Regions from separate parts of the Micromonospora sp. NPDC049204 genome, predicted to be linked through region 1. Evidence: riboswitches for the same ligand, from Rfam matches in the RefSeq annotation. Region 1 holds a riboswitch; the other holds the start of a gene.

Evidence for each region. Region 1 has a riboswitch for thiamine pyrophosphate ahead of AB0A90_RS09760 (ECF transporter S component). Riboswitches for the same ligand answer to the same signal wherever they lie in the genome.
Region 2: linked by a shared signal. The riboswitch ahead of thiE (thiamine phosphate synthase) and the one ahead of AB0A90_RS09760 (ECF transporter S component) in region 1 are both predicted to bind thiamine pyrophosphate.

What each region holds. Positions count from the first base shown of each region.
Region 1 is NZ_JBEZDC010000004.1:134,490-148,565, forward strand. Features, by position in the region: gene AB0A90_RS09755 (ABC transporter ATP-binding protein) at 1-1,415, opposite strand, end outside; gene AB0A90_RS09760 (ECF transporter S component) at 1,527-2,114, opposite strand; TPP riboswitch at 2,192-2,296, opposite strand; gene AB0A90_RS09765 (alpha/beta fold hydrolase) at 2,403-3,233, shown strand; gene AB0A90_RS09770 (AAC(3) family N-acetyltransferase) at 3,262-4,068, shown strand; gene AB0A90_RS09775 (SIS domain-containing protein) at 4,065-4,814, shown strand; gene AB0A90_RS09780 (DUF6328 family protein) at 4,954-5,457, shown strand; gene AB0A90_RS09785 (acyl-CoA dehydrogenase family protein) at 5,561-7,567, shown strand; gene AB0A90_RS09790 (hypothetical protein) at 7,616-7,783, opposite strand; gene AB0A90_RS09795 (hypothetical protein) at 7,854-8,462, opposite strand; gene AB0A90_RS09800 (Fur family transcriptional regulator) at 8,614-9,012, opposite strand; gene AB0A90_RS09805 (metalloregulator ArsR/SmtB family transcription factor) at 9,009-9,308, opposite strand; gene AB0A90_RS09810 (metal ABC transporter permease) at 9,346-10,218, opposite strand; gene AB0A90_RS09815 (metal ABC transporter ATP-binding protein) at 10,222-10,983, opposite strand; gene AB0A90_RS09820 (metal ABC transporter substrate-binding protein) at 10,980-11,921, opposite strand; gene AB0A90_RS09825 (hypothetical protein) at 11,975-12,232, opposite strand; gene AB0A90_RS09830 (antibiotic biosynthesis monooxygenase) at 12,262-12,603, shown strand; gene AB0A90_RS09835 (hypothetical protein) at 12,628-13,107, shown strand; gene AB0A90_RS09840 (glycine--tRNA ligase) at 13,222-14,076, shown strand, end outside.
Region 2 is NZ_JBEZDC010000017.1:52,832-66,907, reverse strand. Features, by position in the region: gene AB0A90_RS27330 (ThuA domain-containing protein) at 1-2,760, opposite strand, end outside; TPP riboswitch at 3,072-3,181, shown strand; gene thiE (thiamine phosphate synthase) at 3,176-3,802, shown strand; gene thiO (glycine oxidase ThiO) at 3,799-4,956, shown strand; gene thiS (sulfur carrier protein ThiS) at 4,947-5,147, shown strand; gene AB0A90_RS27310 (thiazole synthase) at 5,144-5,923, shown strand; partial or broken gene AB0A90_RS27305 (thiamine phosphate synthase) at 6,067-6,618, shown strand; gene thiD (bifunctional hydroxymethylpyrimidine kinase/phosphomethylpyrimidine kinase) at 6,936-7,721, shown strand; gene thiC (phosphomethylpyrimidine synthase ThiC) at 7,739-9,331, shown strand; gene AB0A90_RS27290 (hypothetical protein) at 9,513-12,755, opposite strand; gene AB0A90_RS27285 (cupin) at 12,834-13,142, opposite strand; gene AB0A90_RS27280 (LLM class F420-dependent oxidoreductase) at 13,139-14,076, opposite strand, start outside.

The DNA of each region.
Region 1 (14,076 bases):
GAGGAGCGTCGCAGGGTGATGGTTCGGTCGGCGAGCGCGGCCACGAAGTCCGCGTCGTGGGTGACCGCGACCAGGCCGTGCCCGGCGTCGCGCAGGTCGGCGAAGAGGTCGACCAGTTCCCGCCAGGTCCGCCGGTCCTGACCGAAGGTGGGTTCGTCGCAGATCAGCAGGCGGGGCGCGGTGGCCAGGGCGGTCGCCACACTCAGCCGCCGCGCCTCACCACCGGAGAGGGTGTACGGGTTGGCGGCGGCGAGCCGGACCAGTCGCAGCCGTTCCAGCAGCCCGCTGACGGTCTCGTTGACGGCCGCCTCGGGCTGACCGGTCCGGCGTGGGCCGAGCGCCAGCTCGTCGAAGACGGTGCTGGTGACGAACTGGTGCTCCGGGTCCTGGAAGACCGACCCGATCCGGCGGACCAGTGCGGGGGCCCGCCAGCGGTGTGGGGGAGTGCGGTGGTCCGCGCCGGCCAGCTCGACGGATGCGGTGACCCGTCCGGCGCCCGGCCGGAGCAACCCGCCGAGCAGCAGTGCCAGGGTGGACTTACCGGCGCCGTTGGGTCCGCGTACGGCGAGTGCCTCGCCGGCGCGTACCCCCAGGTCGGTGGAGCCCAGCCGGGGCGGCAGGCCGAGCCGGTCGGCGGTGAGCAACAGGTCCCCCGGCGCGGCGGTGGCCGGCCGGGGCGCGATGGGGTGACCGGGCACCCAGACCCCCTCGGCGGCCAGGGCGGCGCCGTGGGCGGCGAAGACGGCCTCGGGGGTGCCGTCCGCGCGGACCCCGCCGCCTGGCTCCAGGACGACCACCCGGTCGACGAGCGGCAGCGCCTCGGCGACCCGGTGCTCGACCAGGATCAGCGTGGTGTCGGCGTGCAGCGCGCCGGCCACCGCCTGGCGGACCAGGTCGGCCCCGGCCGGATCGAGGTTGGCGGTCGGCTCGTCGAGCAGCAGCAGCTCGGGACGCAGCGCCAGCGCGCCGGCCAGGGCGAGGCGTTGCTGCTCGCCGCCGGAGAGCGCGGCGGTGGGGCGGTCCCGGGGGTACGGGAAGCCGACGCGGTGTAGCGCCTCGTCCACCCGGGGCCAGATCTCGTCGGTCGGTACCCCGCGGTTCTCCAGACCGAACGCGACGTCGTCGCCGCAGCGCGCCATCACCAGTTGGGTTTCCGGGTCCTGGAAGACGATGCCGACGCGTTCCCGCCCCTTGCGCGGGTCGAGCCCGTCGATCTCGACGGTGCCCTCCTGCTCGCCGGAGTCCTCGGGCAGCAGCCCTGCCAACGCGCTGAGCAGGGTGCTCTTACCGGCCCCGGAGGGCCCGAGCAGCAGAACCCGCTCCCCGGCCTCAATTCGCAGGTCGACCCCGCGCACCGCCCAGGCGCGCCGCCCAGCGTGCCGCCACCCGAACCCCCGCAGCAGTACCCCGCCCACCAATCCACCCCCTCCGGGCCGCGCGTCCCCCGCCCATCCGCCGTTGATCAAGAGGTTTGCGTCAGGAAATCGCCTTCCGCTGACGCAAACCTCTTGATCAACGGGGCGGGGTCAGATCAGGGCTCGGTCTCGGCCCGCCGGGAAGCGGTCCAGGACGCCGGTGTTGGCCAGGGCCTTCGTCAGCAGCCAGCCGCCAGCACCAGCGATCACGGTGGCGCTGACGATGGTGAGCAGCGCGTACGGGATTCGGTAGTCGGCAAGCGCGTAGGCGTCGTTCCAGACGAAGAAGTCGAACAGCGCGGCGCTGAGGCCGGTCAGCGCGCCGGCCAGCATCGCGGTCGGCAGCCGGAACGACCGGTACCGGAAGGCGGCGAACGCCAACTCGGCGCCGATGCCCTGCACGATGCCCTGCGGGATCACCGTGCCGGCCCACTGGCTGCCCAGCAGCGCGGACAGGACCGCGGCCACCGTCTCGCAGTAGAGCGCGGCACCGGGCTTGCGGATGACCAGGCCGCCGATCACGGCCGGCATCAGCCACACGCCGTAGAGCAGCGTCTGCGCCGGCGGGAAGAACGCGAACGCACCCTCGGTGGCGCTCCAGACCAGGCCCCAGGCCCAGAAGATGACGCCGAAGGCGACCGCGATCACCGAGGCGACCACGATGTCGATGGTCCGCCAACGGTTGGTGGTGTTGTCCATGCTGGTGCTCCCAGTTCAGTAAATCGAACCAGGAGAAGACGCACGCCGCGCGTCCGGTGGCACCGGACGGCGGCGCGGCTGGAGGTCGACCGAACTCCCTGCGCTGGCATTACCCAGATCAGGTTCGAGGGTCTGCGGGCATGCCCGCACTCTCAGCGCTGTGCGCTCCCCTGTCGGATGTGAAGTTGTCTCGTCGACGCTAACACTGACCAGGGGGGCCGGCCCAGCAGGGCATCCGCCCATCTCGGCGTTCAGCCGGCCGTACCGCGGCTGGGTAGGCTGACGATCATGCGGGTTGACGCGCGAGGTCTCACGTTCGAGGTAACCGCCGGCGGTCCGTCGGACGGCGTACCCGTCCTGCTGCTGCACGGCTTCCCCCAGCACAGCGGTGAATGGGACGACGTGGTGCCCGCGCTGCACGCGGCCGGGCTGCGCACGTACGCGCTGGACCAGCGCGGTTACTCGCCCGGTGCGCGGCCGACGGCGGTGGCCGACTACCGGATCCCCGAACTCGTCGCCGACGTGGTGGCGGTGCTCGACGCCCTGGGGCTGGACGCCGTGCACCTGGTCGGCCACGACTGGGGCGCGATCGTGGCCTGGGCGGTCGCCGCCGGGCACCCCGACCGGGTCCGCACCCTGACCGCGGTGTCCGTGCCGCATCCGGCCGCCATGGCGTACGCCCTGAGCAACGACGGCCAGCAGAAGGCCCGCTCGTCGTACATCACGTTGTTCCGTAAGCCGGGCACGGCGGAGAAGGTGCTGCTGGCGTGGCACGCGACCGCGCTGCGCAAGATGCTCGGCGGGGTGGGTGACGCGCCCCGGGTGGACCGCTACGTTGCCCCGATGCGCGAGCCGGGGGCGCTGACCGCCGCGCTGAACTGGTACCGGGCGATGTCCCGCGCCGACCTGGCCGGTGTCGGCCCGGTCGCGGTACCCACCACCTACGTCTGGAGTGACCGGGACGTCGCCATTGGCCAGACCGCCGCCGAGGCGTGCGCCGCGAACGTCACCGGAACGTACCGCTTCGTGCGGTTGCCAGGTGTGAGTCACTGGATTCCGGACACCGCGCCGGGTCCGCTCGCCGAGGCGATCCTGGCTCGGGCCGGCGGAACGGCCTGAGCCTGTGGGCCAGCCAGGGAGGGGCGCCGTGACCACGAACGCCAGCGGGCCGGGCACCCGACGCTCGATCGCCGCGCAACTGCGCCTGCTGGGCGTACGCCCCGGGGCGACGCTGCTGGTGCACGCCGCGCTACGTCCGCTGGGGTTCGTCAGCGGCGGCCCGCACGCGGTGGTGCTCGCCCTGCGCGACGCGCTCGGCCCGGACGGCACGATCGTGGTGCCCACCCACACGCCGGACAACAGTGACCCCGCGGGGTGGCGCAATCCACCGGTGCCGGCGGACTGGTGGCCGCTGATCCGCGCCGAGATGCCGGGCTTCGACCCGGCGGTCACGCCGAGCCGGTTCATGGGCGTGCTCGCAGAGACGGTTCGCGGCTGGCCCGGCGCCCTGCGCAGCTCGCATCCGCACGTGTCGTTCGCCGCGCTCGGGCCGGCCGCCGAGCAGGTGGTGGCCGGGCACGGCCTGGCCGACATGCTCGGCGAGGGTTCTCCCCTCGCCCGGCTCTATGACCTGGACGCCGACGTCCTGCTGCTCGGCGTGGACCACTCCGTGAGCACCTCGCTGCATCTGGCCGAGTACCGCTGCCCCGGTTCGCCGCGCGAGCGGGTCGGCGCCGCGGTGCGGACCGGCGACGGTGGTCGGGAGTGGATGTGGTGGCAGGACGTACGGCTCGACGCGGACGACTTCGACGCGCTGGGCACGGACCTGGAGGCCACCGGGGCGGTTCGCACCGGACCGGTCGGCACCGGGACCGGCAGGCTGATGAGTCAGCGGGCGGCTGTCGACTTCGCGGTGCGCTGGCTGGACCGACACCGGACGACGGAGGACGCATGACGGTGAGTGCCGAGGCCTACCTGGCCGTGGTGACCGAGACGATCGGCCGGGTGGCCGCCAGCCAGCGGCTGGCGGTGGGGCGGGCCGCCGACCTGATCGCCGACGCCGTCCGCGCCGACGGGGTGGTGCACGCGTTCGGCACCGGGCACTCCGAGGCTCTCGCCATGGAGATCGCCGGCCGGGCGGGCGGTCTGGTGCCGACCAACCGGATCGCGCTGCGCGACCTGGTGCTGCTCGGCGGCGAACCGGCGGAGCGGCTCGGCCCGCTGCTGGAACGGGACCCGGCGGTCGCGCACCGGCTCTACGAGTTGGCGCCGGTCCGGCCCACCGACGTCTTCGTGCTCGCCTCGAACTCCGGGGTCAACGGCGCGATGGTGGAGTTCGCCACGCTCGTCAAGGAACGCGGTCACGGCCTGGTGGCGATCACCTCCGCGCAGCACTCGGGCCGGATGACCTCCCGCCACCCGTCCGGGCGCAAGCTGGCCGACCTCGCCGACGTCGTGCTCGACAACGGCGCTCCGTACGGTGACGCGACGCTGCCGCTGCCCGGCGGCGGGGCGGTCGGCGCGGTCTCCTCGATCACCGCGGCGCTGCTCGCCCAGCAGGTGACCGTGGAGGTGGTGGCCCGGCTGCTGGCGGCGGGGGAGCGGCCGCCGGTCTACCTGTCGGCGAACATCCCGGACGGCGACGCGCACAACACCGAGCTGGAGGCCCGGTACGCCGGTCGGATCCGACGCGGGTCCTGAGGCCGTACTGATAACCGACGTGCGTCCAGAAGGTGAACAGCGAATGTCGTGAACCTGTTTCGCGCTCACCCGGGTGGGGCATTGGCGTTGCTGCCGGCGGCCGGGACCGCCGGCAGTAGCGTCGCAGCGGAGGTAGCGCGTGTCCAAGGAGACCGAGAAGCAGCGTTGGCAGCGGAATTTCGCCGACCTGTTGCAGGAGTTGCGGGTCGCACAGACGGGCGTGCAGATCCTCTTCGCCTTCCTGCTCACCCTGCCGTTCAGCAACGGGTTCACCGAGACCACGGAGTTCCAGCGGGACGTCTACATCGTCGCGCTGCTCGCCGCGGCCGCCGCGACCGCGATGATCATCTCGCCGGTGGCGTTCCACCGGGCCCTGTTCCGGCAGGGGCGCAAGCCGGAGTTGGTGCGCTTCGCGCACCGGATGGCCACCGGCGGTCTCGCCTTCATGCTGATCGCGATGGTCAGCGCGGTGCTACTGATCACCGACTTCGTGCTGGACCGGCCGATCGCCTTCGTGCTCAGCGCGCTGACCGGGCTCTGGTTCCTGACGTTCTGGGCCGCCCTGCCGTTCGCCCGCCGCAGCTGGGGTGAGGACGACATCGACGACGACGACGACGACCCGGACGAGGTCGCCGGCCGCTGATCGAGCAGTTCTCCACCGAGCGCTACCCCTGGGTAACACCCGGGGGTAACGTGACGGTAGTCGCACACGTCGAGCAGCCGCACCGAGGTTCGAGGGGGCAGCCGTGACCACGACACAGGACGGCCGACCAGCACCGGACGGCCCGGATTCCGACACCACCCCGCAGACCGCCGGAGCCGCCGCACCGCTGCCCGCGGAGGCCGGGCAGGTCTCGGAGAAGGAGGCCCGGCGGGTCGCCGAGGCCGCTCGCGAGTCCTCCTGGGACCGGCCCAGCTTCGGCAAGGAGTTGTTCCTCGGCCGCTTCCGGCTCGACCTGATCGACCCATGGCCCCGGTCCGACCCGGACGACGTGGCCCGTGCCGAGGAGTTCCTCGGACGGTTCCGCGCCTTCCTGACCACCGAGGTGGACGGGGCGGCCATCGAACGCGACGCGTCCATTCCGGACTCGGTCTTCCACGGCCTGGCCGACCTCGGCGCGTTCGGCATGAAGATCGACCGGACGTACGGCGGGCTCGGGCTGAGCAACCTGCACTACTGCCGGGCGCTGATGCTGGCCGGCTCGGTCAGCCCGGCCATCGGCGCGCTGCTCTCCGCGCACCAGTCGATCGGGGTGCCGCAGCCGCTGAAGATGTTCGGCACCGCCGAGCAGAAGCAGCGCTTCCTGCCCCGGCTCGCCGCCGGCGAGGTGTCCGCGTTCCTGCTCACCGAACCGGACGTCGGCTCCGACCCGGCCCGGCTGGCCACCGTCGCCGAGCCGACCGAGGACGGCACCGGCTACCGGCTCAACGGGGTGAAGCTCTGGGCCACCAACGGCATCGTGGCCACGCTGCTGGTGGTGATGGCCCGGGTGCCGGCCACCGAGGGGCGGCGGGGTGGGATCACCGCGTTCGTGGTGGACGGGGACAGCGCCGGCATCACCGTCGAGCGGCGCAACGAGTTCATCGGTCTGCGCGGCCTGGAAAACAGCCTCACCCGGTTCCACGACGTGTTCGTGCCCGCCGAGAACGTGATCGGCGGCGAGGGCAAGGGGCTGAAGATCGCCCTGACCACGCTGAACACCGGCCGCCTGTCGCTCCCGGCGATGTGTGTGGGCGCCGGCAAGTGGGCGCTGAACGTGGCCCGGGGCTGGGCCGCCGACCGGGTCCAGTGGGGCCGTCCGGTGGGCGAGCACGAGGCGGTCGCGCAGAAGCTCTCCTTCATCGCCGCCACCACCTACGGCATGGAGACCATGCTCGACCTGTGCTGTCTGCTCGCCGACGACGACCGCAACGACATCCGAATCGAGGCCGCGCTGGTCAAGCTGTACGCCAGCGAGATGGCCTGGAAGATCGCCGACGAACTGGTCCAGATCCGGGGCGGGCGCGGCTACGAGACGGCCGACTCGCTGGCCGCCCGCGGCGAACGCCCGGCCAACGTCGAGCAGGTGCTCCGCGACCTGCGCATCAACCGGATCTTCGAGGGCTCCACGGAGATCATGCACCTGCTGATCGCGCGGGAGGCGGTCGACGCCCACCTGTCGGTGGCCGGCGACATCATCGACCCGGACGCGGGCCTGGGCCGCAAGGCGCGCGCCGGCGCCCGAGCCGGTGCCTTCTACGCGAAGTGGCTGCCCACGCTCGCCGTGGGCCGGGGGCAGAGCCCGTCGGCGTACGCCGAGTTCGGGCCGCTCGCCGCGCACCTGCGGCAGGTGGAGCGGTCGTCGCGCAAGCTGGCCCGTTCGACGTTCTACGCGATGTCCCGCTGGCAGGGAAAAATGGAACGTAAGCAGGCGTTCCTCGGCCGCGTGGTGGACATCGGCGCCGAGTTGTTCGCGATGTCCGCCGTCTGTGTCCGGGCACAGTCCGAGCGGGCCAGCCGCCCGGAAAATATCGAGTTGGCCGACCTGTTCTGCCGGCAGGCGCGGGTGCGGGTGGACGCCCTGTTCTCGGCTCTCTGGGACAACACCGACTCGGTCGACACCGCCGCCGCGAAGCGGATCCTCGCCGGCCGCTACGCGGGCCTGGAGGAGGGCGTGCTCACCCCGTCCGACGAACTGCCCTGGGTGGCCGGCTGGTCGCCCGGCCCGTCCACCGCCGAGGACGTCCGCCGCCGCATCCCGCCGAGGCCGTGACCGCGCCGCCCGGCGTCCTGCCGGGCGGTGCGGTGGTGACGGTGCGGGTCAGCTGGCGATCGCCCAGGCCAGCACCGCCGCCAGGATCAGTCCGTTGAGCGCCGCCAGACCCAGGTAGGCCGCGGACGGGATCTTCTTGCCCCGGCGGACGAAGGAGACCAGGACGGCGGCGTAGCCGAGCAGCAGGACAGCGATGACGACCAGGAAGTAGAACACCCGAAGACCTTAACGGTCCCCGGCGCGCGAACCGCGACGGCGCGGTGGTCGCCGGCACCCGTGGTCGACGTCAGCGGCTCCGGCCGCGCAGGCCGAGGTGGCGCAGCTCCAGCGCGGCCAGCGCGTCGACCGTCGCGTCGTCGCCGCGCCGCCACGCCTCGGCCACGTCGGGGCCGACCCGGGTGAGCCGGCCCAGCGGCTGGGTGGCCAAGGCACGCAGGGCGAGCAGGTCCCGGCCGGCCGGCCCGGCGGCCAGCTTCGCGGCCGACCCGGCCCGACGCATCCAGCGCAGCCGCAGCGGCAGCCAGCCGAACAGCACCAGGCCGAGCGGGAAGATCAGCACCGCGATGGTGAGGGCGAGGGCGAGCTGGTCGACCAGGTGCTGCTGGTCGCGGCCGGCGTCGGCGAGCCCCCGGGCGGCGTCGGCGGCCCGCTGGAAGGGCGCGGTCAGCTCGTCGCCGACCAGCGGCACCCGGCGAACCTTGCCGCCGGCGTCGGCGAGGTTGTCGGCGAGGCCACCGCCGGCACCCTCCAGTTTCTGTCCCGGTACGGCGAGCTTCTGCACCAGGTCGTGCAGCCACAGCGCGCCGCGGACCGCCGCGTACACCCAGGCGACGACGAGGAGGTCGGTGAGCAACTGACGGGCGGCGGTCGGGAACCGATCGGCATAGATCTTCACGCCGGACAGCGTGACACGAACGGGCCGGGACCGGCACCCGCCGGATCAGCCGGCGGGGGAGCGGTTCGACCCGGGCCGGCCAGCTTCGCGCCGCCCGGATCGAGATGTCGAGCGAGGTCTTGCTGCATTGCCGGCGATGATGAATGACCGTTCAGCGGACGCAGGTGGGGCAGGTGCCGAAGATCTCCAGGGTGTGGCTGACGTCGGCGTAACCGTGCTGCGCGGCGACCCGGTCGGCCCAGCTCTCCACCGCTGGGCCGGCCACCTCCACCGTGTTGCCGCAGACCCGGCAGACCAGGTGGTGGTGGTGTCCCTCGCTGCACCGGCGGTAGAGGTGCTCGCCGCCCGGCGGCCGCATCACGTCGATCTCACCGGCGTCGGCCAGCCCCTGCAGGGTGCGGTAGACGGTGGTCAGGCCGACCCGTTCGCCGCGCTGCCGCAGCATCGCGTGCAGGTCCTGGGCGCTGTGGAAGCCCTCCATCTCGCCCAGCAGCGCGCTCACCGCCGAACGCTGCCGGGTGTTGCGCACCGCGGCGCCCTGCTCGCTCATGATCCCTCCCCGGCGTGGCTGACCGCGTCGGCCACGATGTGCGCGACGTGCTCGTCGACCAGGCTGTAGGCGATCTCCCGACCTCGGCGGGAACCCCGCACCACCCCTGCGCCGCGGAGCACCCGCAGATGCTGGGAGACCAGTGGTTGTGCGGCACCGAGTTTGTCCACCAGCTCGTGCACGCACCGCTCACCGCTGGCCAGCTCGCTGACGATGGCCAACCGGATCGGCGCCGACAGGGCGCGGAGCAACTCGCTGGCCCCGTCGAAGCCCTCGTAGCCTGTCGCGCTGGTCATTCCGTAACGGTACCCATTACCACCGACGGCTCGCGGATCAGGATCGGCCCAGTACGACCTCGTGGGGTTCCGCTGTTGGCGCGGGGGTCGGCGTCGACCGTCGGCGCAGTGTCCGCCAGACCCCACCGGCGACGGCGACCACCAGGAAGGAGGCGATCGCCACCAGCACCACCGAGGCACCCGGCGCGGTGTCCGCCGTGGCCGCCACCCAGACACCGGAGCCGGCGGCGAAGAGCCCGAGTGCCATCGCGGCCGTCATGGTGCTGCGGAAACCCCTGGTGACCTGCTGGGCGGTGGCGACCGGCACCACCATCAGCGCGCTGATCAGCAGCACCCCGACGGCCCGCATCGCGATGGTCACGGTGACCGCGGTGGCGACCGCGATCAGCAGGTTCAGCGTGCGTACCGGCAGGCCGGAGACCCGGGCGTACTCCTCGTCGTGGCTGACCGCGAAGAGCGCCGGACGCAGCGCGATCATCGTGACCAGGATCGCCGCGCCGAGCACCGCGATGGTGATCACATCGGCGAGGGAGGTGGTGATCAGTGACCCGAACAGGTAGGCGTTGAGGTTCGCGCTGGTTGCGTCGGAGAGACCCACCAGCAGTACGCCGCCCGCGATGCCGCCATAGAAGAGCAGGGCCAGGGCCAAATCGCCGGAGGTACGCCCCCGAGCCCGGACCACCTCGATGGCGATCGCGCCCGCGGTGGCGACCAGCACGGCGACCAGCACCGGCGAGCGGTTGAGCAGCAGTCCGGCCCCGACGCCGGTCAGCGCGACGTGCCCGACACCGTCACCGATCAAGGCCAGTCGGCGCTGCACCAGGTAGATGCCGAGCGCCGGCGCGGCCAGGCCGATCACCAGCGCGCCGATCAGGGCATGTTGCATGTAGGAGTACTGGAAGAGTCCCATGGGTCAGTTGCTCCACAGCCCGGCGGGCTCGTCGTAGCAGTGCGGGTGCACGTGGTCGTGGTCGGGCTCCGCGTGGTGGCCGGCCGGGTCCGGCACCGCGCCGTCGTGGGCGATGCGACCCTCGTGGACGACGACAGCCCGGCTGATCACCGGTCGCAGTGGGCCCAACTCGTGAGCGACGAGCAGCACCGTCCCGCCGTCGGAGACGAAGTCGCGCAGCGCGCTGGCGAATGCCTCCTGGCTGGTCGCGTCCACCCCCGCGGTGGGCTCGTCGAGGACCAGCAGCTCCGGCTGGCCGGCCAGCGCGCGGGCGATCAGGGTGCGCTGCTGCTGGCCGCCGGAGAGCGTGGCCACCGGGTCGCCGGCCCGGTCGGCGAGCCCGACCGCGAGCAGCGCGGCGTCGACGGCGGCGCGGTCGGCTCGACCCGGCGGGCGGAGCACCCCCCGGCGGGCCAGCCGCCCGGAGGCCACCACCTCACGGACGGTGGCCGGTACGCCACCACCGGCGCCCAGGCGCTGCGGAACGTACCCGATCCGCTCCCACTGCCGGAACCGGCGCAACGGCCTCTCGAAGAGGGTGACCGAGCCGGCGCTGACCGGCACCAGCCCGAGCACGGCGCGGATCAGGGTGGACTTGCCGGAGCCGTTGGCCCCGAGCACGGCGACCACCTCACCGGCGGTGACGGTGAGGGAGATGTCCCGGAGCACGGGGCGGCCGTCGTAGCCGACCACCCCGTGCTCGACGGTGATGACAGGTGTGGTCACGAGCAGCCCAAGGCCGTCTGCAGGGTCCGCAGGTTGGTGCGCATCACCGAAAGGTAGTCCCCGTCGCTGCCGGCGGCGAGCCCTTCGATCGGGTCCAACACGGCGGTCTTCGCGCCGACCTGACCGGCGATGGTCTCGGCGACCTTCGGGCTGACCAGGGTCTCGAAGAAGATCGTGGTGGCCTGGTGCTCCTTCGCCTCCTCGATCACGTGCGCCAGCCGCTGCGGCGAGGGCTCGACGTCGGGGCTCAGCCCGGTGATGCCGACCTGGTCGAGCTGGTAGCGGTCGGCGAGGTAGCCGAACGCGGCGTGGCTGGTCACGATCTCCCGCCGTTGGCAGGTGGCCAGGCCCTGCCGGAACTCGCCGTCCAGGGCCGTCAGGTCGGCGCGCAGCGCCGCCGCGCGGGCGGTGTAGTCGGCGGCGTGGTCCGCGTCGGCCTTGCCGAGCCGCTGGGCGAGCTGGTCACCGATGCCGGCCAGCCGGGTCGGGTCGAGCCAGACGTGCGGGTCCTTGCCGCCGCTGTCCTCGGTGTGCCCCTCCTCGCCCTCGTGGTCGTGACCGCCGGCGGTCGCGTCCAGCAGCGGCTGCACGCTTGTCACGTCGAACGCCCGGTCGCCACCGTTCTGCGCGACGGCATCGTCCACCGCCGGCTGGAAACCCTTCAGGTAGACGATCAGCTCAGCCTCGCTGACCTGACCGACCTGGCTGGGGTTGAGTTCCAGGTCGTGCGGTTCGGCGCCCGGCTTGGCCAGGTTGGTCACCCGGACCGCGTCGCCACCGACGCGCTCCGCGATGAACTGGAGGGGGTAGAACGCGGCCACCACGTCGACCCGTTGGGGGTCGGCGTCAGCGCCTCCGGTGGAGCAGCCGGCCCCGGCGCCCAGGGCGAGGAGGGCGGTCGCGGCGGCCAGGACACGGGACGTGGTGCGGTTGCTCATGTCGTCAACTGTCCGTGGCAACGATAATGATTGTCAAAAACGCATGGTTCATGTCAGAGCAGCTTCGCGAGGCCCACCGTCACCAGCAGGGTGAGCATCACCAGCCGAAGCAGCCGGGTCTGCGGCGCCTGAACCGCCCAGGTCGTCGCCAACAGGGCGATCAGGACAGCGGCGAGCGCGAGGGTCAGCAGCCCGCCGATCACCCCGGGCGTGAAGAACGCCACCAGCACCACCACCAGGGTGAGCAGGAACACCGACGTCGGGTTGGCCCCGGCCAACCGGGCCAACAGAGGGCGCTGCGTACGCTGCATCCCACAGACTCTACGAGGAGGGACACCCGTTGCTGGTGACCAACCGGTTCGTGGTCGACGTCGATGTCGCCGACGACTTCACCGAACGGGCGCACGCCGCCCTCACCGCACTGGCCGCCCGCCCCGGCTACCTGCGCGGTCAACTGGTCCGGGCGCTCGACGACCCCCGGTACTGGTCGCTGGTCACCGAATGGGAGTCGGTCGGCACCTACCGCCGGGCACTGGGCGCCTTCGAGGTCAAGGTCAGCGCCGTGCCGCTGCTCGCCGAGTCGGTCGACGAGCCCTCCGCGTACGAGGCGCTGGCCACCGCCGCCCCCGGCGGGGCAGTTGTCGTCGCCGAGAGTGATCGGGCTGCGGGTCCTTACCGCTGAGCCGCCGGACACTACGCTGCTCCTATGACCGCACCCGCCCCGCCACCCGGTCCCGGGGTGGCTCCGCCGTTCGCCGCGCCGCCCACCGAGGGCCGTCGGACTCGGCTCTGGATCGGCCTCGGCGTCGGCGCGCTCGCCGTGGTGCTCTGCTGTGGCGGGGGTGGCAGCGCCGTCATCGGCCTGGCCGTCACCGGCGTGCAGGCGATCGGGGAACAGGCCCGCACCGTGACCGGCGCCTACTACCAGGCGCTTGTCGAGCGGGACTACGGGCGGGCGTACGAGCAGCTCTGCGACGACGCGCAGCGGCGCGAGTCCCGGCCCGAGTTCGAACGGCGAGCCGCCGCCGAACCGCAGGTCACCGCGTTCCGGCTCGGTCAGGTCGACACCATCAACCTGACCGTGCCGGTGGACGTGAGCCTCTCCGGCGGCGACCGGGAGCAGCAGCAGGTCAGCCTCGGCCGGGACGGGCAGACCGGCGGCGTGGAGGTCTGCGGGGTCAGCTGACCCGCCACCGGTATTCTGCTGGGCTCAGGGCGACGGTGGTCGTACCGTTGTCCCGAACCGACCGATCCATCCACATCTCGCCCCCGCCGACCGCCAGCCGGCGTAGGAGGAAACATGCCAGCCGACCGTATCGACGCCGTCGTCAGCCTCGCCAAGCGCCGAGGCTTCGTCTTCCCCTCCAGTGAGATCTACGGAGGCACCCGATCGGCGTGGGACTACGGCCCGCTCGGCGTGGAGCTCAAGGAGAACGTCCGCCGGCAGTGGTGGAAGACCATGGTCCAGCAGCGGGACGACGTGGTCGGCCTCGACTCCGCCGTGATCCTGGCCCGCAAGGTGTGGGAGGCGTCCGGCCACATCGCCGAGTTCGTCGACCCGCTCACCGAGTGCCAGTTCTGCCACAAGCGGTTCCGGGCGGACCACCTGGAGGAGGCGTACGCGGAGAAGCACGGCAAGCCGCTGACCTCACTCGCCGAGCTGAACTGCCCCAACTGCGGCAACAAGGGCACCTTCACCGAGCCGAAGATGTTCAACGGCCTGATGAAGACCTACCTGGGTCCGGTGGAGAGCGACGAGGGTCTGCACTACCTGCGCCCGGAGACCGCGCAGGGCATCTTCGTCAACTACAAGAACGTCGAGACGGTCGCCCGTAAGAAGCCGCCGTTCGGCATCGCCCAGACCGGTAAGTCGTTCCGCAACGAGATCACCCCGGGCAACTTCATCTTCCGGACCCGTGAGTTCGAGCAGATGGAGATGGAGTTCTTCGTCGAGCCGGGCACCGACGAGCAGTGGCACGAGTACTGGCTCCAGGAGCGCTGGAACTGGTACCTCGACCTCGGCCTGTCGGCGGACAATCTGCGTCTCTTCGAGCACCCCGCCGAGAAGCTCTCGCACTACTCGAAGCGGACGGTGGACATCGAGTACCGCTTCCAGTTCGGCGGCACCGAGTTCGCCGAGCTGGAGGGTGTCGCC
Region 2 (14,076 bases), on a different contig from region 1:
CTGCAGGATCTCGATCTGCCGACCGGTGAGCGCACCGGCGCCGCCGGCACCACCTTCGTCGGTGTAGGTGGCCTCGAAGACCGCGAAGACGTTCGCCTCGGCGCCGTGCCCGGAGGCGAGCGACGTCTGGACGGTGCCGGTGCAGCCGGTGTGCTGCTCCAGCGGGTGGGCGTGCTCGTCGTGACCGAGCAGCACCTGGAGGTTCACCTTGGCGCAGTCGATCTGCCCGTCCTCGGGGTCGGTCACCTTGATCGTGTACTTGACCTGGTCACCCCAGTTGAAGAAACCACCGTCCGGCGGGAACTCGATGGTGACCGTCGGTGCGGTGTTGCCCACGGTGACCGGCACGTTGGCCACCGCGGTACGGCCCTTCGGGTTGGTCACGGTGAGCTGGGCGGTGTAGTTGCCCGCCGTCGCGTAGGTGTGCGTCGGGTTCGCCTCGGTGGAGGTCTGCCCGTCGCCGAAGGCCCAGGCGTAGGTGAGCGCCCCACCGTCCGGGTCCCGGGAGCCGGCGCTGGAGAACGTGACGGTCAACGGCGCCGGACCCGAGGTGGGGTTGGCGGACGCCGCCGCGATCGGCGCGCGGTCACCGGCGGTGTAGTCGATCCGGTAGATGCCGGAGTTGTCGTTGTTGCCGCCGAAGCCGCTGCCCCACTCGATCAGGTACAACGCGCCGTCCGGGCCGAACTCGAAGTCCATCGGCCGGATCATGCTCATGCCGGTCAGCAACTGGTTGATGTCCACCAAGGACTTGCCGTCGGCGGTCACCTGCATCGTGTACATCTTGTTCTGGTTCCACTCGCCGAGCAGCGCCTTGCCGTCGTAGTAGGCCGGCCACTTGCGGGTGGAGTTGAGGTTGGGGTCGTACCGGTAGGCCGGGCCGCCCATCGGCGCGCCACCGCCACCGATCTCCGGGTACCGCGCGTCACCGGCGTAGCCGTAGTCGACGGTGGCCGGGACGACCGGTGGGAGGTTGGTCAGGCCGGTGTTGTTCGGCGAGTTGTTCACCGGCGCCGCGCAGTCGAACTTGTCGCCGCTCGGACCGGACGGGAACGTGTAGTCGTTGTAGGCCTCGTTCGTCCCCGTGCAGTACGGCCAGCCGTAGTTGCCGGGGGTGACGATGTTCCACTCGACCAGACCGCGGGGGCCACGGGTCGGGTTGTTCGCGTTGGCGTCCGGTCCGTAGTCACCGACGTAGAGCGTGTCGGTCTTCGGGTCGGTGCCGATCCGGAACGGGTTGCGGAAGCCCATCGCGTAGATCTCGGGACGGGTCTTCTCGGTGCCCGGTGCGAAGAGGTTGCCCGTCGGAACGGTGTACGTCCCGTCGTCCTCCGGGTGGATCCGGATCACCTTGCCGCGCAGGTCGTTGGTGTTCGCCGACGTGCGCTGCGAGTCGTAGTCCTGGCGGCCCGGTCGCTCGTCGAGCGGCGAGTACGCGTTCGACTCGAACGGGTTGGTGTTGTCACCGGTGGCCAGGTAGAGGTTGCCGGCGCTGTCGAAGGTCATGCTGCCGCCCGCGTGGCAGCAGGTGTTGCGCTGCGTGTCGACCCGCAGCACCTGCTTCTCGCTCGCCAGGTCGATGGTGTCGCCGGTCACCGTGAACCGGGACAGCAGGTTGCGGGTGACGTTGTCGTTCGGGGCGTAGTAGAGGTACACCCACTTGTTGGTGGCGAAGTCCGGGTCGAGCCGGATGCCGATCAGGCCGTCCTCGTTGCCGGTGAAGACGTCCAGGTCGACGGCGGTGACGGTGTTGCCGGTGTCCGGCTTGATGATCTGCACCCGGCCGTCGCGCTCGATGTAGAAGACCCGCCCGTCGGGGGCGATGTCCAGCTCCATCGGGTTGCTGGTGTTGCTGTCCAGGGCGATCTTCTCGAAGTTCGAGGTCTTCGTGGCGCCGCAGTCGGCGTCCTCGACACCGGCCGCGGTGCGGATGCCGCCGAGCAGGTGGGACAGGAACTCGGGCTCGGCGAACGACTCCCGGGTGTGTCCGCCACCGGTGTACCAGGAGCGACCGCCGTCGAAGTCCTGACACCAGGAGGTCGGGTGGTCGGCGCCCATCGCGCCCGCGCCCGGGGTGTAGCTCTTCTCGTCCAGGCTGGCCAGCACGTGCACGTCCGGCCGCGGGTTGGTCTGGAAGTTGTACCACTCGTCGAACCGGGACCAGCGGTCCGGCAGTTCGGCCGTGGACGGGTGGGCGTGGTCCTCCACCTTGACCGTGGCCTGCTGGTTCTGCGGGTGGTTGGCGAAGTACGCGCCGACCAGGTCGCCGTACCAGGCCCAGCTGTACTCGGTGTCCGAGGCGGCGTGGATGCCGACGTAACCGCCGCCGGCCTTCATGTAGCGCTCGAACGCCGCCTGCTGCTCGGCGTTGAGGACGTCACCGGTGGTGGAGAGCCAGATCACGGCCTTGTACTTCGCGAGGTTGGCGTCGCTGAACGCGGCACCGTCCTCGGAGGCGTCCACGGTGAAGCCGTTGGTGGCGCCGAGCTGTTGGATGGCGGCGACACCGGTGGGGATGGAGTCGTGCCGGAAGCCGGCGGTCTTGGAGAAGACCAGGACCGAGAAGGGATCGTCGGCGGCCTTCTGGGGCGCCTTGGGCGCCACCTGGGTGACCGGGGTTCCGGCCGCTGCCTCCCGTGGGGGGACCTGTGCGGCGGCCGGCGCGGCCTGCGCGGGCGTGCCGAACAGGCTCGTCGAGGCGAGAGCAAGGGAGATGAGGGTTGCGGTGATTGGTACGCGGGCACGACGAGAACGGGACACGCCGCCTCCTGTGTCGTAGTGACGGAGATCGCGGGAGTCGGCACGCCGAAGGCCGTCCCTGATGGAGCCGGTGGTCACACCGTGCCAAGGTGCCCCCACCGACATTTTGTCGAATCGCTAAACAAATTAATTCGACTGGCTCGATGTCCGGCAAGATGCCGGCGGGTAACGGTTCTGCAACGGCAGGCGACATTCCGAACAGGACCGCATGAACCGCCACACAGATCTAGCTCGATTCGGTGCGTTCCGGCCCACCGGCCGCCGCCGAACCTCGCCTTGGCAGACCGACGGATCTGTCGTACGGTGACACGCAAGTAACCCACGGGAGCCCGGTGTACCGGGCTGAGAGGGGGGCTGACAGCCCCCGACCGTCGAACCTGATCCGGATAATGCCGGCGCAGGGAGGAGAGTTGCCGTGCCGTCCCTGGGGCGACTGCATCTGATCACCGACACCCGACCCGGTCGGGACCCGCTCACCGTGGTCCGGGCCGCCCTCACGGTGGCCCGCGCCGACCTGGTCGTGCAGGTCCGGGTCGAGGACTCCGCCACCGACCGCGAGGCGTACGAGTTGGCCCGGCGGGTGCTGGCGCTCTGCCTGTCGTACGAGGCGATTTGCCTGGTCAACGACCGGCTGCACGTGGCGCTGGCGGTGGGCGCGGCCGGCGGACACATCGGAGCGGACGACCTCCCGGTGGCCGCCGCCCGTCGGGTGCTCGGCCCCACCGGTGTGCTGGGAGCCACTGCCCGCGCGCCGGAGACGGCAACCGAGGCCGTCGCGGCGGGCGCCACCTACCTGGGTGTCGGCCCGTGCCACCCCACCAGCACCAAGTCCGGCCTGCCGGACCCGATCGGGCCGGCCGGGGTCCGCGCCGTGGCCGACGCCGTCGACGTGCCGGTCATCGCGATCGGTGGCGTGACCGCCGCGCGGGTGCCGGAGCTGCGGGCCGCCGGGGCGTACGGGGTGGCCGTGGTCGGTGCGGTGTCCGCCGCCGCCGACCCGGCGCGGGCGACCGCCACGCTGATCGAGGCCCTGACGTGCTGACCGGCCGGTTCCCGTCGGCGCCGTCGATCGACCGGACCCGGCCGGATGTGGCGGTGGTTGGGGCGGGGCCGATCGGGCTGGCGATCGCCTGGCGCTGCGCCGCCCGTGGGCTACGGGTGGTGGTGCACGATCCGGCACCCGGCTCGGGGGCGTCGGCGGTGGCCGCCGGCATGCTCGCGCCGGTCGCCGAGGCGTACTTCGGTGAGCGGCAACTGACCGAGCTGCTGCTGGCGTCCGCCGCCCGCTGGCCCACCTTCACCGAGGAGTTGGCCGAGGCGACAGGCGCCGACATCGGCTACCGCACCGAGGGCACCCTGCTGGTCGGGTTGACCGGCGACGACCTGGCCGAGGCGCGCCGGCTGTGGGCGTACCAGCAGGGGTTGGGCCTGCCGGTGACCCCACTGCGCCCCAGCGAGCTGCGCGACCGCGAACCGGCGCTCGCCCCCCGGGTGCGCGGCGGCGCGCTCGCGCCCACCGACCACCAGGTCGACCCCCGGCTGCTGGTGCCGGCGCTGCGCACGGCCGCGCAGCGGGCCGGCGCGGCGCTGGTGCCGCACGGAGTTCGACACCTGTCCGACGTGGACGCGGGCGTCACGGTTGTCGCCGCCGGCTGCGGGTCCGCCGCACTCACCGGCCTGCCCGTGCGGCAGGTGAAGGGCCAGATCCTCCGGCTCCGCGCGCCCGGCGGCGTCGCGCCGGGCTTCCGGCACGTGATCCGGGGGTACGCCGACGGCGAGCACGTCTACCTGGTGCCCCGCGCCGACGGTGAGGTCGTGCTCGGCGCGACGGTCGAGGAACGGTCGGACACCACGGTCACCGCCGGCGCCGTGCAGCGGCTGCTCCGCGCCGGGGTGGACCTGCTGCCCGAACTGGCCGAGTACGACCTGGTCGAGGCGGTCGCCGGGCTGCGCCCAGGTACCCCGGACAACGCGCCGATCCTCGGGCCCCTGCCCGGCCGGCCGGACGTGCTGGCCGCCACCGGTCACCACCGGCACGGCATCGTGCTCACCCCGATCACCGCCGACCTGATCGCGGACCTGGCGCTCACCGGCGTACCCGATCCGCTGCTCGCGCCCTTCCGGCCGGACCGGTTCGCCGGCGCGGCGGCGGACGGCGGACCCGAACCGACGATGAAGGGGGACCTGTGGAGTTGACGGTGAACGGGGCCGGACGAAGCGTCCCGGCTGAGATGTCCGTGGCTGACCTGGTCGGTGTCGTCGCCCCGCAACCCCGGGGGGTGGCCGTCGCGGTGAACGGCGAGGTGGTGCCCCGGGCAGGCTGGGCGACCACGGCGCTGCGCGACGGCGACCGCGTCGAGGTGCTCACCGCGGCGCAGGGCGGGTGACGGGCGTGTCGTTCGAGCTGGGTGGGGAGACGTTCACCTCACGGCTGATCCTCGGCACCGGTGGTGCCGCCAACCTGCACGTGCTGGAGCAGGCCATCCGGGCGTCCGGCACCGAGCTGGTCACCCTGGCCCTGCGCCGGGTGGACACTGCCCCGGGCACCGCTGGCGGGCTGCTGGACCTGCTGGACCGCTGCGGGGTACGGCTGCTGCCCAACACCGCCGGCTGTTATACGGCGACCGAGGCGGTGAAGGTGGCCCGGCTGGCCCGGGACGCGTTCGACACCGACTGGGTGAAGCTGGAGGTGATCGGCGACGAGCGGACGCTGCTGCCCGACGGGATCGAGTTGCTCCGCGCCGCCGAGGAACTGGTCGCCGACGGCTTCACCGTGCTGCCGTACACGAGCGACGACCCGGTGCTCGCCCGCCGTCTCGCCGACGTGGGCTGTGCCGCGGTGATGCCGGCCGGCTCGCCGATCGGCTCGGGGCTGGGCATCGGCAACCCGCACCACATCCGGCTCATCCGCCAGGGTGTCGACGTGCCGGTGATCCTCGACGCCGGCATCGGCACCGCCTCCGACGCGGCCCTGGCCATGGAGTTGGGCTGCGACGGGGTGCTGCTGGCCAGCGCGGTGACCCGGGCCGCGGACCCGGTGGCGATGGCCACCGCGATGCGGTACGCGGTCGAGGCGGGCCGGCTCGCGGCCGGCGCCGGCCGGATCGAGCGCCGCTTCCACGCGCTCGCCTCCACCCCCGACGAGGGAAGACCCGACCTGTGACCGGCCCGCCGCCACCCGTAGGCCCACTACCGCCGGGAGGCCCGCTGCCGCCGGGAGGCGCGCTGCCGCCCGCAGGCGCGCTGCCGCCGGGAGATCTTGGAAGCAAAGTGCCCCTGGAGGGGCCGATTCCTTCCAAGATCTCGTTGGGGACCGTGCCGTCGGGGGTTGTCGTTCTGACCGATCGTCGGCTGGTTGCTCGCGGTGGGATTGAGCGGGTTGTTGCGGGTGCGGTGGCCGGGGGAGTGCGCTGGGTGGTGCTGCGCGAGATGGACCTGCCCCGCGTCGAGCGCGCCGCCCTCGCCGCCGGCCTGCGCGCGATCCTGGCCGACGTCGGCGGGACCCTCGTCGTGGCCGGCCCCGACCCGCTCGGCGGCGACGCCGTCCACCTGCCCGCCGCCGGCCCGTACCCGCCGCCGACCCACCGCCTGGTCGGCCGCTCCTGCCACGACGAAACCGAGCTGAACCGCCTGACCACCGAAAAATACGCCACCGTCTCCCCGATCTGGCCCACCAGAACAAAACCGGGCTACGGCCCACCCCTGGCCACCGAAGGGCTGCGCAAGCTGATCAGGATCAGTCCCGTGCCGCTGCTGGCCCTGGGCGGCATCGACACCCCAGAACAGGTAACCGCCTGCGTCCAGGCAGGAGCCGCAGGGGTGGCGGTACTAGGCGCAATCATGCGAGCAAAAGACCCCGCCACAACAGCCACCGCCCTGACCAGCGCCTATGTCGAGGCGGTCACCCCAAAGCTGACCCAAACCCGGCACGGGGTCACCCAGGTCTCCACGTCAGGGCTGTGGCCGACCGTGCCCACGCAGGGATCAAGCCTGACCGCCCGGAGTGGGCACGGTCGGCCACAGCCCCCAACCGCAACCAGCAACGGTCCGCCGCAGCCCCCAACCGCAACCAGCAACGGTCCGCCGCAGCCCCCAACCGCAACCAGCAACGGTCCGCCGCAGCCCGCAACCGCAACCAAGAACGGCCAGCCCCCAACCGCAACCAAGGAGGAGAAGTGACCCCAACCACCATCCTCACCATCGCCGGCTCAGACTCCGGCGGCGGCGCGGGCATCCAGGCCGACCTCAAGGTCTTCGCGGCGCTGGGGGCGTACGGCACGAGCGTCCTCACCGCGGTCACCGCGCAGAACACCCGTGGTGTCGACGCCGTGCTGCCGCTGCCGCCGCGCACGGTCGTCGAGCAGCTGGAGAGCGTACTCACGGATTTCACCGTGCGCGCGGTCAAGACGGGGATGCTCGGCACCCCGGCGGTCGCCGACGCGGTGGCCGAGGCTGCCCGGGACGGTCGGCTGCCTCAGCTCGTCGTCGATCCGGTGCTGGTCGCCACCAGTGGACACCGGCTCGGTGTGGTGGGTGCGGTGGAGCGGCTGCTGCCGTACGCGAGGGTGGCGACGCCGAACTGCGCGGAGGCCGCGGCCATCACCGGACGCCCGGTGGACGACGTGGCCGGGATGGTCGTGGCCGCCGAGGCTCTGGTGGCCGGCGGCCCGGAGTACGTCGTGGTCACCGGCGGTGACCTGGACGGCGGCGAGGCGGTCGACGTGCTGCACGGCGGCGGGGTGACGACGCTGCTGCGCGCCCCCCGGGTGGACACCCGGCACACGCACGGCACCGGGTGTTCGTTCTCGGCGGCGATCGCCGTGCGGCTCGCGCTGGGCGATCCGGTGCCGGCGGCGGTAGAGGCCGCGAAAAAGTACGTGCTCCGTGCGCTGACCGGCGCACGGGGTTGGGAGCTGGGCGCGGGGCGTGGACCGCTGGACCACTTCGGCTGGTCCGCTTGATCACCAGGGAGGCTGTCATGCAGGCACGAGGCAAGGTGTACGTCGAGGGTTCACGGCCGGATGTCCGGGTGCCGTTCGCGGAGGTGGGGCTGACCGGGGATCTTCCGCCGGTGCGGCTCTACGACACGTCCGGTCCCGGGTCGGACCCGGAGGTGGGGTTGCCCGCGTTGCGCGGCCCGTGGATCGCCGAGCGGGGTGACGTGGCCCCGGTCCGGGGCGCGGGCACGCCGCTCGCCGGCGCGGACGGTCGCCGTCCCACCCAGCTCGCGTACGCGCGGGCCGGGGTGGTGACGCCGGAGATGGAGTTCGTGGCGATCCGGGAGAACGTCGACCCGGAGCTGGTCCGGGCCGAGATCGCCGCCGGCCGGGCGGTGCTGCCGCTCAACGTGAACCACCCGGAGTGCGAGCCGGCGATCATCGGCAAGGCGTTCCTGGTCAAGGTGAACGCCAACATCGGCACCTCGGCGGTCAGCTCGTCGGTCGCCGAGGAGGTGGAGAAGCTCACCTGGGCCACCCGCTGGGGCGCGGACACCGTGATGGACCTGTCCACCGGGAAGCGGATCCACGAGACCCGCGAGGCGATCGTGCGGAACTCGCCGGTGCCGATCGGGACGGTGCCGATCTACCAGGCGTTGGAGAAGGTCGGCGGCGACCCGGTGAAGTTGAGCTGGGAGGTGTTCCGGGAGACCGTGATCGAGCAGGCCGAGCAGGGCGTGGACTACATGACGGTGCACGCCGGGGTGCTGCTGCCGTACGTGCCGCTGGCCGTGGACCGGGTCACCGGGATCGTCTCCCGGGGCGGCTCGATCATGGCGGCGTGGTGCCTGGCGCACCACGAGGAGAACTTCCTCTACACCAACTTCGCGGAGCTGTCCGCGCTGCTCGCGCGCTACGACGTGACGTTCTCGCTCGGCGACGGGCTGCGTCCCGGTTCGATCGCGGACGCCAACGACGAGGCGCAGTTCGCCGAGCTGCGCACGCTCGGCGAGCTGACCAAGATCGCCTGGGAGCACGACGTGCAGGTGATGATCGAGGGACCCGGTCACGTGCCCATGCACAAGATCAAGGAGAACGTGGACCTTCAGCAGGAGTGGTGCCACGAGGCGCCCTTCTACACGCTCGGCCCGCTGACCACCGACATCGCGCCCGCGTACGACCACATCACCTCGGCGATCGGCGCCGCGATGATCGGCATGTTCGGCACCGCGATGCTCTGCTACGTCACGCCGAAGGAGCACCTCGGCCTGCCGGACCGGGACGACGTGAAGGCGGGCGTGATCGCGTACAAGATCGCGGCCCACGCGGCAGACCTGGCCAAGGGGCACCCCGGCGCGCAGGACTGGGACGACGCGTTGTCGAAGGCCCGGTTCGAGTTCCGCTGGGAGGACCAGTTCAACCTCTCGTTGGACCCGGAGACGGCGCGTTCGTACCACGACGCGACGCTGCCGGCCGAGCCGGCGAAGACGGCACACTTCTGCTCGATGTGCGGCCCGAAGTTCTGCTCCATGAAGATCACGCAAGAGCTCAAGGAGTACGCGGCACGCGGCATGCAGGGCAAGTCGGAGGAGTTCCTCTCCGGCGGAGGCAAGGTCTACCTGCCGCTGGCCTGACCTGCGCCGGGCCGAGCGCGGCGAACCCGCCGTCCCCGAGGTGATCCACTCGGGTTCACTGGTATTGCGGTATCCGGGCGGCTAGGACAGCCCGAGACCAATGAACCCGAGTGGATCAGGCGCAACCGATCGGGGTTCCGGCCCCCCGGCCGGCGGCCGGGTCGCGGTGCCGGCCGGTGGGTCAGTCGCGGTGGTGCCGGCCGGTGGAGCGCAGCGAGCGTCGGCCGCTCTCCTGCTCGGGCTCGTTGTCCGACACCGGCTTGCCCAAACCGGCGACCCAGTCGACGAACTCCTCGTCCTGGGTCGGCAGGGCCTCCGTCGCGTCCGATGCCTCGGCGCCCTTCTCGTCGCTGCGGGACCTGTTGCGGCGGAACAGACCGCCGAGCCGTCCGCGCCGGGAAGGTTGCTCGGCCACCTTCGCGTCGGTGCTCGCCGGGTCGTCGGTGCTCACCGGATCGCTGGTGTCGGCGATGCTCGCCCGGTCGCCGGTGGTGGCCGGGCCGCTGGTGCTTACCCGGTCGCCGGTGGGCGCGCCAGCCCAGCCCGGTACGACCGGAGATTCCGCCGGGACCGGATGTCTGGTCGGAGCGGCCAACTCGCTGGCCACGGTCGTCGCCGGCCGGGCCGTCGAGCTGTCCGACGACCCCGTCGGGGCGGCGCGGCGGGTGGTGTCGAACGCGTTCCAGGTGCCGGCCTGGCTCAGATCCGGCAGCGGTACCCGGTGCCGGGGCTTCGGCGCCGGCCCGGTCGGCTCGTCCGGCCCGGTCGGCGGCTCCGCTGCGGTGGCGCCCGACTCGGACGCCTGTGGTGGCACCGCTGCCGTGGCTCCCGACTCGGACGTCTGTGGTGGCACGGTCCAGGCCGGGGTGACCGACCAGGACGACGACGCCGGCGTCCAGAGGACCGTGTCCGGGCCGCTGGCGACGGGACCGTCTTCGGCGGGCCGCGCGCTGGTGGTCTCGCCCGCCCCGGCGGCGGCCGACCCTCCGGCCGGTTCGGCCGCTCGCGCCGTGGGACCGGTGCCGACGACGTCCGGGGTACGCGGCGGATCGACCGCCTCTGCCCTGGTGCCGGCCGGGGTAGCCGGTGCCCCGGCCGGACCGCTGGTGGTCGGGATGGGGGCGAACGCCGGACCGGTGGTGGTCGGGACGGGGGTCTTCGTCGGACCGGTGGTGGTCGGGACCGGTGTGGCGGTCGGACCGGTGGTGGTCGGGACGGGTGTTCTCATCGGACCAGTGGCGGTCCGGGTCACGGGGGTTCTCGTCCGACCGGTTCTGGTCGCCGGGGCCGCTGCTTCCGTGGAGGTCGCGGCGGTCGGGGTGGCCTCGGCGGTCGGGGTAGACGTGGTGTCCCGGCCCTCTCTGTCCGGCACGGCAGTGCCGGCACCCGGCTCGTCGGAGGTCGTCGACCCCGGCGTGCTGTCGGCGGGCTTGGTGGTGGCGTCGAGCGGGCCGGCCTTCGGCTTGCGGGCACGACGCGGCTTGACCGTCAACGGTGCGTCGGCCGTGCCAGGCTCGACTCCGCCCGTGCCGGTGGTTGCCGTGGTGGCCGCGCCCGTGTCGGTGGTCCCGGCGCTGCCCCTGGTCGCGTCGGTGGTTGCGGTGCTGGCCTTGTTCGCGTCGGCAGCGGTCGCGCTGGCAGCGCTCGTGCTGGGCGTGCCCGTGCTGGCGGTGCCGGCGCTGGGCGTGCTCGTGCTGGGCGTCGCCGTGCTGGGCGTGGCCGTGTTGGGCGCGCTCGTGCTGGGCGTGGCCGTGCCGGGCGTGGCCGTGCTGGCGTTGCCGAGGGTGGGCGTGCTCGCACCGGCCGTTCCGATGCTGGCGGTGCCGGCGCTCGGCGCGCTCGCCCCGGCCGTTCCGGTGCCGGCGCTCGGCGCGCTCGCCCCGGCCGTTCCGGTGCCGGCGCTCGGCGCGCTCGTGCTGGGCGTGGCCATGCTGGCGGTGCCGGCGCTGGGCGTACCCGTGCTGGCGGTGCCGTCCGTGCTGGTTCGGGCCGTGCTGGTCGGGGCGGAGGTGGTGGTGTCCCTGCGGGTGCTGCGTCCACCGCTCGTGCCCGTCGCGGTGGGGGCGGTCGGCGCGTCGGCTGCGGGACCATCTGTCGGGGTCGCGCGCCCGGCCGTGGTGCTGGTCGGGCTGCTGGCGGCGGGGGAGATCGGTGCGGACATCGCGGCGGTCTCCGCCGGAGAGGTGACGTCGTCCCGGCTCGCCGTGGGCGTCGGCCTCCCGGCGGTGAACTCACCTGTCGGATCGGTCAGCCAGGTCGCCGAGGTCGCCGGAGCGGCAGGCGTCGCACCGTGCTGGCCGCTCGCGGTGGTCGTCGGCCAGTCCCAGTGGGCCGGCACGGTGCGGACGCCGTCGGAGCCGTCTGCGGCACGCGGACCTGGGGTGGTGTCGGCCACCTTTCCGCCTACCAGTACCCCGCCGGCTGGCGACCCGCCGGCCGAGGGCGCGTCGGTCCGCTCGGCGGCGTCCGGGTCGTGCTCCCGACTCGGCGACGCGGCGTTGGGCAGGGCCGGGCCGGTGGGGAGCGGGCGCAGGATGGCGCTGGGTTCGATCGCCTGCGAATCCGGGGTGCGAGCGCGTGTCGGCCAGCGCAGCAGCGCGGCGGCGGCTGCGCCGAGCGCGCCGGCGAGGATCGCGATCAGCGAGCCGTAGTAGGGATTCACCTGGTAGCGGTCGACGGAGTCGCCGGGGCCGGCGGTCAGGTAGGCGAACGCCACCAGCACCGGACCGGCCACCCCGGTCGCCCCGCTGATCAGGGGCTCCTGCCCCCGCCAGCGAGCCAGCCCGGCGGTCGCGGCCCCGGCCAGCAGCGCCACGATGGGCAGCAGGAGCAGCGCCAGCCGCTGGGCGGCAGAGTCGCTCAGCCAGCTTGGCTCGAGCACACCGAGCCGGACGGTCGGCAGCGGGCCGGCCGTGCCGAGCGACGGCAGGACGGAGATCAGTGCCAGCAGCCAGACCACGCCGGCCACCGCCGTCATGTTCCAGCCCAGCTCGGGCCGGAGCAGCACCGCGATCGCGGCGCCCGCCCCGATCACCGCGCCCAGTACGGCGCAGATGCCCACCGCCCAGACCGGGTCGACGGAGATCAACTCCGCGGCGCGGGCGGGCTGCATGCAGAGCGGGGCGATGACGGTGGCGCCGAGCGCCGCCGCGCCGCCGATCGCCAACTGTCGGCCGGTGCTGGCCGCGGGTGCATCGCTGCGCGCGAGGCGTCCGGTCAGGACAGCACCGACGACGGCGGCGTTCGCGGCGAACCAGCCCACCCAGACGAGCTGGGCGGGCCACTGGTTGACGGTCGTACCGGTGAAGGCGCCGGTCAGCCGGACGATGCCGAAACCGTACGCGACGCCGAGCTGGCCGGCCCCGGCCAGCACGCTCACCCCGAGCGCCGTGAGCAGCAGTCTGCCCCAGGTCCGAAAGGCCATGTCCGGCACGTTACGCACCCCGTACACCCGACCGCCACCGGCGCGCCGCGCGGCGCGTCGGCTCGCCGCTCGGCGGGTCTACTTGAGTTCGACCAGTCGGGCCAGGTAAGTCGTGTCTCCGACATTGGTGAGCATGTGTACGGCTCCGGGGTCGCGGTAGACGACTCCACCGGTGGGCTCGTCGGCGTCGATGCGCGTGCCGTCGATGGTCTGCACGACGTTCTTCGCGCCCTCGATCGCCACCACCAGGTACGGGTGGTCATGCCTGTGCAGCGGTTGGCGCTCACCCGGCTCGAGCCGGATGTGCCAGACCCGGACCCGGTCGTTCTCGTACACGATCTCCTGGCCCACCGGCCCGAGTTCGGTTCCGTCGATCACGTCGGTCATCGTTCTCCGTCCAGTTGGGGGAGCACCTCGGCGGCGATCAGCTCAAGGTGGTCGAGGTCTGCGAAGTCGATCAGGCGCAGGTGGACGCGGGTGGCGCCGATCGCGGCGAACTCGCCGATCCGCTGCGCGAGTTGCGCGGGGGAGCCGACCACCGGGTCCTCCGGCGGCAGCGCGCTCTTCTCGTGCAGAGGCGCGGCCCGACGCTGGGCCTCGGCGTCGGTGCGGCCGATGGCCACGACGAGCCCGGCGGAGAGCACCAGCGGCGGACGACCGGACTCCGTCCGACCGGTGCGCTCGCACGCCTCACGTACCCGGTCGAACGCGGTGGCGGTGTCCGCCACGGACTTGAACGGCATGTTGAACTCGTCGGCGTACCGGGCGGCCAGCTCGGGGGTGCGCTTCGGGCCGCGTCCGCCCACGATGATCGGCGGTCCGGGCGCCTGCACCGGCTTGGGTAGGGCCGGCGCGTCCACCAGGCGGTAGTGGTCGCCGCTGAAGCTGTAGGTCTCCCCGGCCGGGGTCTGCCACAGCCCGGTGATCACCTCAAGTTGCTCGGCCAGCCGGTCGAAGCGCTCGCCGACCGGCGGGAACGGGATGCCGTACGAGGTGTGCTCGCGTTCGTACCAGCCGGCGCCGATGCCCAGGTCGACCCGGCCGCCGCTCATCTGGTCGACCTGCGCGACCATCACCGCGAGCGGGCCGGGCAGGCGGAAGGTGGCCGACGTCACCAGGGTGCCGAGCCGGATCCGCTCGGTCTCCCGGGCCAGCGCGGCGAGGGTCAGCCAGGCGTCCGTCGGGCCGGGCAGTCCCGGGTCGGCGCCCATCGACTGGTAGTGGTCGGCGCGGAGGAAGCCCTCGTACCCGCAGGCCTCGACCAGTCGGGCGAACCGGAGCTGCGTGTCGTAGCTGGCGCCACGGTTCGGCTCGGTGAAGA